DNA from 3 places in the Streptomyces sp. NBC_00377 genome. Region 3 is predicted to be linked to each of the others. Evidence: riboswitches for the same ligand, from Rfam matches in the RefSeq annotation. Region 3 holds a riboswitch; each other region holds the start of a gene.
The links. Region 3 has a riboswitch for S-adenosylmethionine ahead of OHS71_RS29755 (aminotransferase class V-fold PLP-dependent enzyme). Riboswitches for the same ligand answer to the same signal wherever they lie in the genome.
Positions count from the first base shown of each region.

Region 1: another riboswitch for S-adenosylmethionine. It lies ahead of OHS71_RS06130 (amino acid ABC transporter permease); the one in region 3 lies ahead of OHS71_RS29755 (aminotransferase class V-fold PLP-dependent enzyme).
Region 2: another riboswitch for S-adenosylmethionine. It lies ahead of thrC (threonine synthase); the one in region 3 lies ahead of OHS71_RS29755 (aminotransferase class V-fold PLP-dependent enzyme).

Region 1 covers NZ_CP107958.1:1,384,507-1,388,681, forward strand. Annotated here, with positions in the region: gene OHS71_RS06120 (transporter substrate-binding domain-containing protein) at 1-978, opposite strand, end outside; gene OHS71_RS06125 (amino acid ABC transporter ATP-binding protein) at 1,064-1,867, opposite strand; gene OHS71_RS06130 (amino acid ABC transporter permease) at 1,864-2,844, opposite strand; SAM riboswitch class IV at 3,243-3,362, opposite strand; gene OHS71_RS06135 (glutathione S-transferase C-terminal domain-containing protein) at 3,429-4,175, opposite strand, start outside.
Region 2 covers NZ_CP107958.1:5,049,743-5,053,917, reverse strand. Annotated here, with positions in the region: gene OHS71_RS22740 (cold-shock protein) at 313-519, opposite strand; gene OHS71_RS22735 (MoaD/ThiS family protein) at 1,000-1,275, opposite strand; gene thrC (threonine synthase) at 1,395-2,708, opposite strand; SAM riboswitch class I at 2,727-2,892, opposite strand; gene OHS71_RS22725 (glucosyl-3-phosphoglycerate synthase) at 3,063-4,007, shown strand; gene OHS71_RS22720 (hypothetical protein) at 4,094-4,175, opposite strand, start outside.
Region 3 covers NZ_CP107958.1:6,711,300-6,715,474, reverse strand. Annotated here, with positions in the region: gene OHS71_RS29770 (hypothetical protein) at 3-242, opposite strand; gene OHS71_RS29765 (rhomboid family intramembrane serine protease) at 416-1,201, shown strand; gene OHS71_RS29760 (Lrp/AsnC family transcriptional regulator) at 1,198-1,479, shown strand; gene OHS71_RS29755 (aminotransferase class V-fold PLP-dependent enzyme) at 1,512-2,873, opposite strand; SAM riboswitch class IV at 3,054-3,170, opposite strand; gene trpD (anthranilate phosphoribosyltransferase) at 3,247-4,175, opposite strand, start outside.

The DNA.
Region 1 (4,175 bases), 5.3 Mb from region 3:
GGCGACGGCCTCGTTGGAAAGGTTGTAGGCCGCCAGCCACTTGGCGTACTGCCCGTGCTCGATCAGGTAGTTGATGGCGTCGGCGACCGGCTTGGCGAGGCCGCTGTCCTTCTTGGCGGTGGCGGCGATCAGGCCCTGGAGCGTCTCGCCCGCACCGGAGAAGGTGCCCGCGCTGCGGGTGGCGTTGGCCTTGCCCGCGGTCTGGGTGACGTTGTAGGCGATGCCGGGATTGGGGCCGAAGAAGGCGTCGATCTTGCCGCTGGCGAGCGCCAGGTAGATGCCGTTGCGGTCCGGGTAGTACTTGACGGTGAGCTTCTTGCCCTCGGACTCCAGCTTCTTCTTCCACTCCAGGAGGATCTTCTCCTGGTTGGTGCCGGAGCCGACGGTGACGGTGAGGCCCGCGAGGTTCTCGTAGTTGCCGTCGAAGTTCCACTTGCTGGACTTCTTGACCTCCCAGCCGAGGTTGTCCTGACGGTAGGAGGCGAACTCGTACTTCTTCTTGCGCTCCTCGGTGTCGGTGACGTTGGAGAAGGCGACGTCGACCTTCCCGCTGTCGATGCCGACGAAGAGGTTCTCCCAGGTGAAGTTCTTCGTCTCGGGCGTCAGGCCGAGGACCGCGGCCACCAGGCGGCCGAGGTCGGGCTCCGCACCGGTGAGGGTCTTCTGGTCGTCGCCGACGTACGCCAGCGGGGCGAAACCCGAGGGCAGCGCGCCGATGCCGATGTTCAGCCTGCCGTTCTTCCTGAGGGCGGCGGGCAGTTCGGCGCTGATGGACTTCACCTCGGAGACCTTCAGGGTGGTCTCCTCGGCGGCGCCGTTGGACACGCGGCCGATGGTCACGCTGCCGGCGGCGCTGTCGGTCGTGGTGGCCGCCTCGCTGTCACCACCGCAGGCGGCGAGCCCGGTGGCGAGGGTGGCGACCGCGGTCGCCGCGGTGATGCCGCGAATCAGGCTGCGTCGGGTGAAGTGGGCAGACATGGCCGTCCTTTGTGACTGGTGTGACGTGACTGGTGTGACCGGGTGAGAGGGTGGGCGTGGGGGGAAGTCGTGGTGGGCTTCGGTGTCAGAGCACCTTGCTGAGGAAGTCCCGTGTCCGCTCGTGCTGCGGTCGGTCGAGGACCTCGGAGGGCGGACCCTGCTCGATGATCCTGCCGCCGTCGATGAAGACGACCTTGTCGGCGACCTCGCGGGCGAAGCCGACCTCGTGGGTGACGATGACGAGGGTGGTGCCGCTGGTCGCCAGGTCCTTGATGACGGCGAGGACCTCGCCGACGAGTTCGGGGTCGAGTGCGGAGGTCGGCTCGTCGAAGAGGATGACGCCGGGGCGCAGCGCGAGGGCGCGGGCGATGGCGACCCGCTGCTGCTGCCCACCGGACAACTGCCTGGGATAGGCGGCGGCCCTGTCGGCGAGACCGACCCGGCCGAGCAGTTCGCGGGCCAGCTCCAGGGCCTGCGGCTTGGCGAGTTTGCCGGTGGCGACCGGCGCGGCGGCGACGTTGTCCAGCACGGTCAGGTGCGGGAAGAGGTTGAAGTTCTGGAAGACGAAGCCGATCCGGCTGCGCTGGGTCAGGATGGCCCGCTCGCTCAGCTCCCTCAGCCGGTCGCGGTGCCGTCGGACGCCGATCGGCTCCCCGTTGACGCTGACGTAGCCGATCTCGGGCTTCTCCAGGTGGTTGATGACCCGCAGCAGGGTGGACTTCCCGGAGCCGGACGGGCCGAGGACGACGGTGACCTCGCCGGGCCGCACGGTCAGGTTCACCCCCTCCAGGACCCGGTGGGCGCCGTACCACTTGTGCACGTCGTGCACCTCGACGGCGGCGGGCACGACCCCGGCCTGCTCGGCGCTCCGCACGGTCTCGGTGGTCATACGGCGGCCTCCCGGCGGATGCGGGCCCGCAGATCACCGAGGCCGGTCCGCAGCTTCTGCAACGGCGTCGGCGGCAGGGAGCGCGTGGCGCCCCGGGCGAAGTACCGCTCGACGTAGAACTGGACGACGGACACGAGGCTCGTCAGGATCAGGTACCAGACGGTGACGACCAGCAGCAGCGGCACGATGTCACCGGGGTAGGTGGACCCCATGGTCTGCGCGGTCCCGAACAGGTCGAGCAGCGACACGTAGAACACCAGCGAGGTGGACTTGACCAGGCCGATCAGCTGGTTGACGTAGTTCGGGGTGATCGAGCGCAGGGACTGCGGGAAGACGATCTTCCAGAACTGGTAGCGCTTGGGCAGACCGAGCGCGGCGGCCGCCTCGTGCTGGCCCTGGTCGACGGAGAGGATGCCGCCGCGGACCACTTCCGCGGCGTAGGCCGCCTCGTTGAGGCTGAGGCCGATGACGGCGATCACCATGTCGGTGGCCAGCCGCGACTCGTCGAAGCGGAAGAACGCCGGGCCGAAGGGAACACCCACGCTCAAAGTCTGGTAGAGGGCGCTGAAGTTGTAGAGGAACAGCAGCACCACGATCAGCGGGATGGAGCGCAGCGCCCAGACGTAGGTCCAGCTGACCGCCCGCAGCACCGGGCTCCTGGAGAGCCGGGCGAGGGCGAGCAGGATGCCGCCGAGGAGGCCCAGCACAGCGCTGTAGGCGGCCACTTCGAGGGTGATCAGCAGTCCGTCGAGGATCGCCGGCCGCAGGAACCAGTAGCCGAAGCGGTCCCACTGGTAGAAGGGGTTGGAGACCAGCCCGTGGGCGAACTGCGCCACCAGGACCAGGACCACCGCGGTGGCGATCCAGCGGCCCGGCCGGCGCAGCGGCTGGACCCGCTGGGCGGTGAGCTTCGGCGACGGGACGTCGACGGCGGGCGCGGCCTCGGCGAGGGTCACGGCGCCTGGGGGTTCACTCATGAAGGGCTCCGGCGGGAGTCGGACACCCCGGGTCACGGCGGACGTGTGCGGCGGTGCGCGCTTCGGCGGGGCGGCGGGGACCGCTCGGCGGCAGCGAACAGGGCACGGCGCACGGACGCGTACGGAGGACCGGGGTGGGGCGGACGACGGCGCACCGCTCGGGCGGTGTTCGTCAGGAACGCGGCGGCGGGGCTGCGCGGTCGAGGGGGTTGGTTCAGCCCCGACAGCGGGCACGGCCCGGTGCGGTACACAGTGCGCTGTTCACACGCAGGAGATCGACGGCGCGGTTGGCGACGAGGATGTCGAGGTACGGCCGTACGCAGCCCCGGGGGCGGCGGGCCGCCGTCCGATGTGCTGCGTACATGTCCGTCACCATCTCTGTTCCGGCCCCCGAGGGGCACTCGCGCTTACCGATACGTCATTACCGAAACGTCGGTCCGGTCGTCACCTGGGGCACCCCACCGCGGAGCGAGGGTTGCCGGTCAGCAAGCCAGGGCTTGTTGCTGACGCTCATGACCGTTCTGGGCCGTAAGTAAGACAGTCACCCGAACGAATGTCAACGGCGGTCCGGTGGATGGACAGGGTCAGGGCCGTTCGAGCTGCGGTCGGACCGCCGTGCCGTCCGCCGCGTGGGTCGCCCAGTCCAGGATCTGGACAGCGGCGCCGGCGGCTTCCAGGCCCTGGCAACGGGCTTGGTGGCGGCGGGAGATGGCGTCCAGGTCGAGGTGGGAGCCGAAGGCCGGGTGGGCGGCCAGACGGCGCGCGTAGGCCCACAGGGCGGGGTGGTCGGCGACCCGGTGCACGACGGCGGCGTCGAGGTGATGGCGGTGCACGGTGTCGAGCTGGACCAGCGCGACCCACAACTCCACGTCGGCTGCCGTGATCTGATCACTGATCAGGTGTTCGTGGGCGCCGATCCCCCGTTCCAGCACGCCGAGCGTGGTGAGCAGCGTGTCGAGCGCTGCGGCGCGCTCCTCCTCCCCGGTGTCGGCCGCTCCGGCCCGCTGTGCGGCCTCCTCGATGCCCTGGGCGCACATCCGCTCGACGGCCTCGATCTGCGATTCGGCGCCGCCCGGGTACAGGGTGGCGCGGCTGCCGCCGAAGTGCCGGGCGAGGTCGCGGGCGATGTCAGGGCCGTGGCTGCTGACGATGCGCCCGGACCAGTCGTCGCTGAGGACCGGCGCGAGGGCGGGCCCTGTGTACCGGTGCGCGCTGGCGTCGTACAGGGGGCGCAGCGCGGAGTGGCCTCCGTCGGCGCAGTCGGGGACGGCGGGCAGAAAGGTGACCGGGCAGGCCCGGTCCAGACCCAGGAGGCTGTGGGTGACGGCGAT
Region 2 (4,175 bases), 1.7 Mb from region 3:
CCGGACCGCGCTGGCGCCCGCGACGGACGGCTCGCCGGCCTCGTGGTTCCTTGCCCCACCTGGCCTGCGGGCCTCACCGACCCGGTCCTCGTTGTCACTCTCACCTTCAGAGTGCTAACGCCAATGATTAGCACTCGACCCATGAGAGTGCAAGCGCCTCCGCCGGAACGGGGTCCTTCCGGACACTCGCCGGGGGCGTCTCGCGGTCGCCTCCAGGACCACCCCGGGACAGACCGAAGGGCTCGCCCCCCGTGGGGGTGCGAGCCCTTCGTCAGATGTACAGAAGAACGACGCTTTCAGTCGGCGCGTGCTTCAGCCGGTCGCGAGACGGACCATGTCCGCCTGCGGCCCCTTCTGACCCTGCGAGATCTCGAAATCGACCCGCTGACCCTCTTCCAGGGTGCGGTAGCCGTCCATCTGAATCGCGCTGTAGTGGACGAAAACATCCGCACCACCGTCGACCGCGATGAAGCCGTACCCCTTCTCCGCGTTGAACCATTTGACGGTGCCCTGAGCCATGCCTAACTCCCCTATTACTGGCCCTTGCACGGACCCACACTTCGCGGATCCGGGTCAGACCTCACCCCCCGGTTGGCTTGGGGGCGTGCGCCGGAACGCGTCGACCGCGGCTGAATGTATCTGTCCAACTGCCGTCTGCAACAGGTCAGTCGGACGAGAATTCCGGACGTACGGGATCCGGAATGTGGCGAGAATTCGCCTGAATTGAGGGCAAGTCGGGCCCCACAAAGGCCGCAAAAGCCACGAAAGAGGCGCACACTTTGGCTGCTTCTTGTCGGGCGCAGGGCGGAAAGAAAAGGCGCCGGAACCGGTGATCGGGACCGGGTTCCCCAACTGTACCGCGCTCAACCACACTGAATTGCCCCCTCCGCTTCTATCGCGGAGAGGGCAATTCGATGAACACTCGGTAATCACTGTTACCGACGGTTACTACCGGTGGGTACTACCAGCGGGTACCGACGGGCGCCGAACGGCCGTCCTTCAGCCGCCAGCGACCGCGGGAATGATGGAGATCCCCGCGCCGTCCGGAGTGGCCGTCTCAAGACCCTGCTCGAAGCGCACGTCGTCGTCGTTCACGTACACGTTGACGAACCGGCGCAGCTTGCCCTGGTCGTCCAGGACCCGGGCGGCGATGCCGGTGTGGTTCTTCTCCAGGTCGGAGATGACCTCGCCCAGGGTCGCCCCCTCGGCCTTCACCTCGGCGGCGCCACCCGTGTAGGTGCGAAGGATGGTGGGGATGCGGACGGTAACGCTCATGGCTTTCGACCTCCGGTCGGGCGGAGCGCCCCCTGAGGGGCGCGGGGCTGTCTGGATCGTGCGGCTGCCGCCGCGCGGGGGCGGCCGGCCCCACGCGCCGCAGACGGACAACGAATCTCTCAGCCGAGACCCGCGTCCCGGAACGACTCCAGGGTCGGGCGGATGGTCGCGGTCAGACCGGTGTCGGCCACCGCGTCCAGCGTCTTCAGACCGTCGCCGGTGTTCAGCACGACGGTGATGAGTGTCGGGTCGAGAAGACCGTTCTCGATCAGCTTGCGCGTCACACCCACCGTCACCCCGCCGGCGGTCTCGGCGAAGATGCCCTCGGTCCGCGCCAGCAGCTTGATCGCGTCGACGATCTGCTCGTCGTTCACGTCCTCCACCGCGCCGCCGGTGCGCCGGGCGATGTCGAGGACGTACGGACCGTCCGCCGGGTTGCCGATGGCCAGCGACTTGGCGATGGTGTTCGGCTTCTGCGGGCGCACCACGTCGTGCCCGGCCTTGTAGGCGACGGAGACCGGGGAGCAGCCCTCGGCCTGCGCACCGAAGATCTTGTACGGCCTGTCCTCGACCAGCCCGAGCTTGATCAGCTCCTGGAGGCCCTTGTCGATCTTCGTCAGCTGGGACCCGGAGGCGATCGGCACGACCAGCTGGTCCGGCAGCCGCCAGCCGAGCTGCTCGCAGATCTCGTACGCCAGCGTCTTGGAGCCCTCGGCGTAGTACGGCCGCAGGTTGACGTTGACGAAGCCCCAGCCCTCGCCCGCCGAGTCGCCGATGAGCTCGGAGCAGAAGCGGTTGACGTCGTCGTAGTTGCCCTCGATGCCGACGAGCTCGCCGCCGTAGATCGCGGCCATGACGACCTTGCCCTGCTCCAGGTCGTGCGGGATGAACACGCAGGACCGGAAGCCGGCCCGGGCGGCTGCCGCGCCGACGGCGCCGGCCAGGTTGCCCGTGGAGGAGCAGGACAGCGTGGTGAAGCCGAACGCGCGGGCGGCCTCGATGGCCTGGGCGACGACGCGGTCCTTGAAGGAGTGCGTCGGGTTGCCGGAGTCGTCCTTGACGAACAGCTTGCCGGCCTCGACGCCCAGCTCGCGGGCGAGGTTGTCGGCCTGCACGAGCTTGGTCCAGCCGGGGTTGATGTTGGGCTTGTCGGCCACATCCGCGGGGACGGGCAGCAGCGGCGCGTAGCGCCAGATGTTCGCGGGTCCCGCCTCGATGCGCTTGCGGAGCTCCTCCGTGTCGTAGGAGGAGAAGTCGTACGCGATCTCGAGCGGGCCGAAACACTCCTCGCAGGCGAAGACCGGGCCGAGAGGCACCCGGTGGCCGCACTCGCGGCAGCTCAACGCGGTGGCCGGACCGAGGTCGGCAGCCGAGGTCGTCGTAGAGTCGGTGGTGCTTGCATCAGTCGTGCTTGCAACAGTCTGCGCAGCCATGTGAGGCGAGGCCCTTTCTCCTCATCTTCCTCACGACGCATCTCGCCGTGAGACGGATTTGGCACCTTCCCGAGCCGGGAGCCCCGCGGAGCGACCACGAAGTGAATCAGTGATCGTCACGAGACCGGCTGGAGGGTTGCCGGGGCTTCATCGGGCCGTATCCCTCTGCCCCTCTGGATGAGCGGTATGAAGTTGTGAACGGGGGGCGACCTCGGACATGCGATGGTCATCCGCGTTGTTCAAGACTGTAACCGAAGGCCAGGACAGTTGAGATAGTCGTCCGAACCGCGAGATGGATCACACGGTCACCCTCCGTGCACCCGGTGTGATCACGACAGTGAGGAGCCGCAGACTGTGCTTCAAGAAACCGAGCGCTGGCTGGCCACCCGCTCCTGGTCCCTGACCGACCGTCCGCTGCACGGGATCCTGGCCGCGAAGCGCGCCACCAACCAGTCGGTGTCCGTCGTCCTGCCCGCGCTGAACGAGGAGGAGACGGTCGGTGACATCGTCGCGATCATCCGGCACGACCTCATGCACCAGGTCCCGCTCGTCGACGAGATAGTCGTCGTCGACTCGGGGTCGACCGACCGTACGTCCCAGGTGGCCGCGGCGGCCGGGGCGCGCGTCGTCCACCGGGACGACATCCTGCCGCGCATACCGGCCGTGCCGGGCAAGGGCGAGGTCCTGTGGCGCTCGCTGCTGGCCACCACCGGGGACATCGTCTGTTTCATCGACGCCGACCTGCGGGAGTTCTCCTCCGACTTCGTCTCGGGGATCGTCGGCCCGCTGCTCACCGACCCCGGGGTGAACCTGGTCAAGGCCATGTACGACCGTCCGCTGGGCGGGGCGGCCGGCCAGGGCGGAAGGGTCACCGAGCTGATGGCCCGCCCGCTGCTCAACATGCACTGGCCGCAGCTGGCCGGGTTCGTGCAGCCGCTCGGCGGCGAGTACGCGGCCCGCCGCAGCCTGCTGGAGCAGTTGCCGTTCCCCGTCGGCTACGGAGTGGAGCTGGGCATGCTGGTCGACGCCCTGCACCTGGTGGGCCTGGACGCCCTCGCCCAGGTCGACGTCGGTGTGCGCAAGCACCGCCACCAGGACGGCCAGGCGCTGGGCCGGATGGCGGCGGCCATCTACCGCACCGCCCAGCTCCGGCTGGCCCGCGGACACCTGATCCGCCCGTCCCTCACCCAGTTCGAACGCAGCTCCGACGGCTTCGAGCCGCGCACCTACTCCGTGGACACCGAGGAACGGCCGCCGATGGCGGAGATCGCGGAGTACGCGACCCGGAAGGTGGCCTAGTTGTGCTGTCCACGGAGGCCGGTGACAGCGATCACTGAAGCGTGCTCCTGAACGAGTGAAGGCCTTGCGGATCCTCGGGCGGCGAGTCAGCCGGGGTGGCCGTCCGACCAGCGCCAGACGCCGGCGGCGTCCTCCTCGCAGGTGAGGTACTCGCCGCCCTTGCCGTAG
Region 3 (4,175 bases):
CGTCAGGAACCGGCGCCCGGCCGATCCACGAGTTCCACCTGGTCCACGGCGTTGCACCAGCGGCACCGCACCGATTCGATGGTCTCATCGACCACCTCGCGCTCCTCGATCTTCGGCTCACCGGCGAGGTCGAGGTGCACGTACTCGACGACCTTCGAGGAGCGCGTCACGTCGAAGCGCGTGAGGTTGCCGCAGAGCGTGCAGCGCCACCGCGTCGTGGCGGTCGGCAGGGGAACCGTCATCGTGGCTTTCCGCTTCCTTCTCGTGTCGTGCTCGCTGTCACCGCGGTCGGGCCGGAGGCTCCCCCGCGTGTATGGCTCGTAACCCTACGGCCTGGCGGGTACTCGCCGCCCACCCGTCCACGGCGGCGAGGCGGCCCACGGGAGTGCGTCCCGTTACGTCATGCTCTGTACCCATGATCAGCAACTGGAACGGGACGGTCGGCAGGGCGGTCCGGAACACCTCCGCGCCGGTGACCTACGGACTCATCGCCCTGTGCTGCCTGGTCTTCCTGATCGGCCCGGCCTCGGGCTTCAACGCGGCCTACGGCACCGGCGACGAACTGGCGGCCGCGCAGCGCGCCTACTTCCGGCGCTGGGGCGTGGTCCCCGGCGAGCTGTTCGAGGGCACGCCACGGGCCGTCCTGACCCCGGCCACCGCCCTCTTCGTGCACGGCAGCTGGGTGCACCTGCTGGGCAACATGCTCTTCCTCTACGTCTTCGGCACGATGACCGAGGACCGGATGGGACGCGTCGAGTTCACGCTCTTCTACACCGGCTGCGGCTACCTGGCCCTGCTGGGCTACGCCGCCGCCAACGCCGGGTCCGCGCAGTCCCTGGTGGGAGCCTCCGGGGCGATCTCCGCGGTGCTCGGCGCCTTTCTGTACCTGTTCCCCCGGGCGCGGGTCACCAGTCTCCTGCCGTTCCTGTTCTTCCTGCCGCTGCGGTTCCCCGCGTGGGTCGTGCTGCCCTGCTGGGCGGCCCTGCAATGGGCGGCGGCGGGGCGGGCCGCCCAGGGGCCCGGGGTGGCCTACCTGGCGCACCTGGTGGGCTTCGCGCTGGGACTCGGCTACGCGTGGGCCCGTTTCCGCGACGACGAGGGCCCGCAGGGCCGCCCGGGGAAGGCGGCGGCGAGAAGGGGGCGGGCGACTAGAGTGAGGGCCGCCCCAGCTCCGGCCCCCGAGGGAGAGAACCAGCCGTGATCACCGCGATCGTCCTCATCAAGACCAGCGTGGACCGGATCCCCGAGATCGCGGAGCGGATCGCTTCGCTGGACTCCGTGAGCGAGGTCTTCTCGGTCACCGGGACGTACGACCTCATCGCCATGGTGCGGGTGAAGGAGCACGAGGACCTGGCGGAGGTCATCCCGGGCAGCATCAGCAAGATCCCGGGAGTCGAGGGGACCGACACCCACGTGGCGTTCCGCACGTACTCGCAGCACGACCTGGAGGCGGCGTTCGCGATCGGGCTGGACTCCTGACCCGCTGACCACCGCCTCCCGCGGACCGTCGCTCAGACCGCGGGGACGCAGCGGCCGTCCTCCGTGCGGTACCGCCACTTCGCCCCGTCGCTCACCAGTTCACGGACCGCCGTCACGAAGCGCTCGACGTGCTCGTCCGGGGTTCCCGCGCCGAAGCTCACCCGGATCGCGTTGAGGGACCTCTCGCCGGGCGCCGCCTCGGGGGCGCCGCACTCGCCCTGGGTCTGCGGGTCGCCGCCCAGCAGCGTGCGGACCAGGGGGTGGGCGCAGAAGAGGCCGTCACGGACACCGATGCCGTACTCGGCCGAGAGGGCCGCGGCGAAGTGGGAGCTGTTCCAGCCCTCGACGACGAAGGAGATCACGCCGACCCGCGGGGCGTCGTCGCCGAACAGGGACAGCACCTTCACCTGCGGGACCTCGGCCAGCCCGGCCCGCACCCTCGCGATCAGGCGCTCCTCCCGCGCGACCAGGTTCTCGAAGCCGGCCTCGGTGAGCGCCTTGCAGGCCGAGGCGATCGAGTAGGCGCCGATCACGTTCGGGGAGCCGGCCTCGTGACGGGCGGCGCTCTCGTGCCACTCCACGTCCACCCCGCCGTCCTCGCGCCGCGTGACCTTACGGCTGGCGCCGCCGCCCGCGAGGTACGGGTCGGCCGCGACCAGCCAGTCGGCGCGGCCGGCCAGGACGCCGGCGCCGAAGGGCGCGTACAGCTTGTGTCCGGAGAAGGCGACCCAGTCGACGTCCAGGTCACGGACGGAGACCGGGTGGTGCGGGGCCAGCTGGGCGGCGTCCAGGACGATCCGGGCGCCGTGGGCGTGCGCCGCCGCCGCCAGCTCGCGCACCGGCCACAACTCGCCGGTGACGTTCGAGGCGCCGGTGACGCAGACCAGCGCCGGGCCGTGCGGGTCGCGGGCGGCCAGGGCGCGCTCCAGGGTCTCGACGGCCTGGCGCGGGGTGCGCGGGGCGTCGAGGTAGGTGACCCGGGCGTCCTTCCAGGGCAGCAGCGAGGCGTGGTGCTCGGTCTCGAAGACGAAGACCTGGCAGTCGGCCGGGAGGGCCCGCGCCAGCAGGTTGAGGGAGTCGGTCGTCGAGCGGGTGAAGACCAGCTGGTCGTCCGGACGGCAGTCGAGGAACTCGGTGACCGTGCGGCGGGCGTTCTCGAAGAGGTCCGTGGAGAGCTGGGAGAGGTAGCCGGCGCCGCGGTGGACGCTGCCGTAGTACGGGGCGTAGGCCGCCACGTCGTCCCAGACGCGCTGGAGGGCGGGGGCGCTGGCCGCGTAGTCGAGCGCCGCGTAGGCGACCGTGCCGCCCGTCACCAGCGGCACGGTGACATCCCGGCCGAGAACGGGCAGCTGGGCACAGATCGTACGGGTGGCGGCAGCGGTGGGGACAGACATGGCGAACTCCCGTGAGAGGCAAGGGGGAACCACCGTGCGAGCGGGCATGGCTCGAGCACGGGGGAAGGTGAAAGGGGTGTGCGGAGGCGGGGCTCTACGCCCTATCGCATTCGCTTGCTCACGGAAGGCTCCCTCGAACGACCAGGACCCCTGGCGGTGCTCACTCGAAAGAGTGCGAGGGGTCCGCGCTTGCCGTAGACCTCGCTGCCTACGGCCTGGTCCTCACCCGGGGCACCCCGCCACGGACGGAGGGTTGCCGGACAGTCGGCCGGGGCCTCATGACTGTCACTCATGACCTGGTACAGGAACGTACGTGAGGTGATCGCCGTCCCGCAACCCGTGTCCGGATCGCGGGACGGCGAACTGTGGACCGCTACGCGTTGCTGGCGGCCACCCAGCGCTCCAGGGCCCGCTTGGCCGCGCCCGAGTCGATCGACTCCGTCGCCCTCGCCATACCGGCCCGCAACTGCTCCGCAAGGGTCCCGGTGCCCGGCTCGAGCGCCACCAGCGCCGCCGCCGAGTTCAGCAGCACGGCGTCCCGCACGGGTCCCGTGTCGCCCTCCAGGAGGCGGCGGGCGACCTCCGCGTTGTACGAGGGGTCCCCGCCCCGCAGCGCCTCGACCGGCACCAGGTCGAGGCCGACGTCACGCGGGTCGAAGGTCTCCTCGGCGACCTTGCCGTCGCGCACGACCCACACGTGGGAGGTGGCCGTGGTGGTCAGCTCGTCGAGGCCGTCGTCGCCCCGGAAGACGAGGGAGGAGTTGCCGCGCTCGGCGAAGACGCCCGCGACGACCGGCGCCATGCGCGGGTCGGCGACCCCCACCGCCTGGGCCCGTACCCGGGCCGGGTTGGTCAGCGGGCCGAGCACGTTGAACACCGTGCGGATGCCCAACTGGCCGCGCGCCGCGCCCACGTGACGCAGCGCCGGATGGAACTTGACCGCGAAGCAGAAGGTGATCCCGGCCTCCTGGGCCACCTCGGCCACCCGCTTCGGGGTCAGCTCCAGATTGACGCCGAGCTTCTCCAGGACGTCCGAGGCGCCGGACGCCGAGGACGCTGCCCGGTTGCCGTGCTTGACGACCGTGGCACCGGTGCCGGCCACGACGATCGCCGACATGGTGGAGATGTTGACCGTCTTCGCGCCGTCGCCGCCCGTGCCGACGATGTCGACGGTCGGTCCCGGCACCTCGATGAGGTTGGCGTGCTCGTACATGGCCCGGACGAGACCGTTGATCTCCGCGACGGTCTCGCCCTTGGCCCGCAGCGCCACCACGAACCCGGCGATCTGCGCGTCGGTCGCCT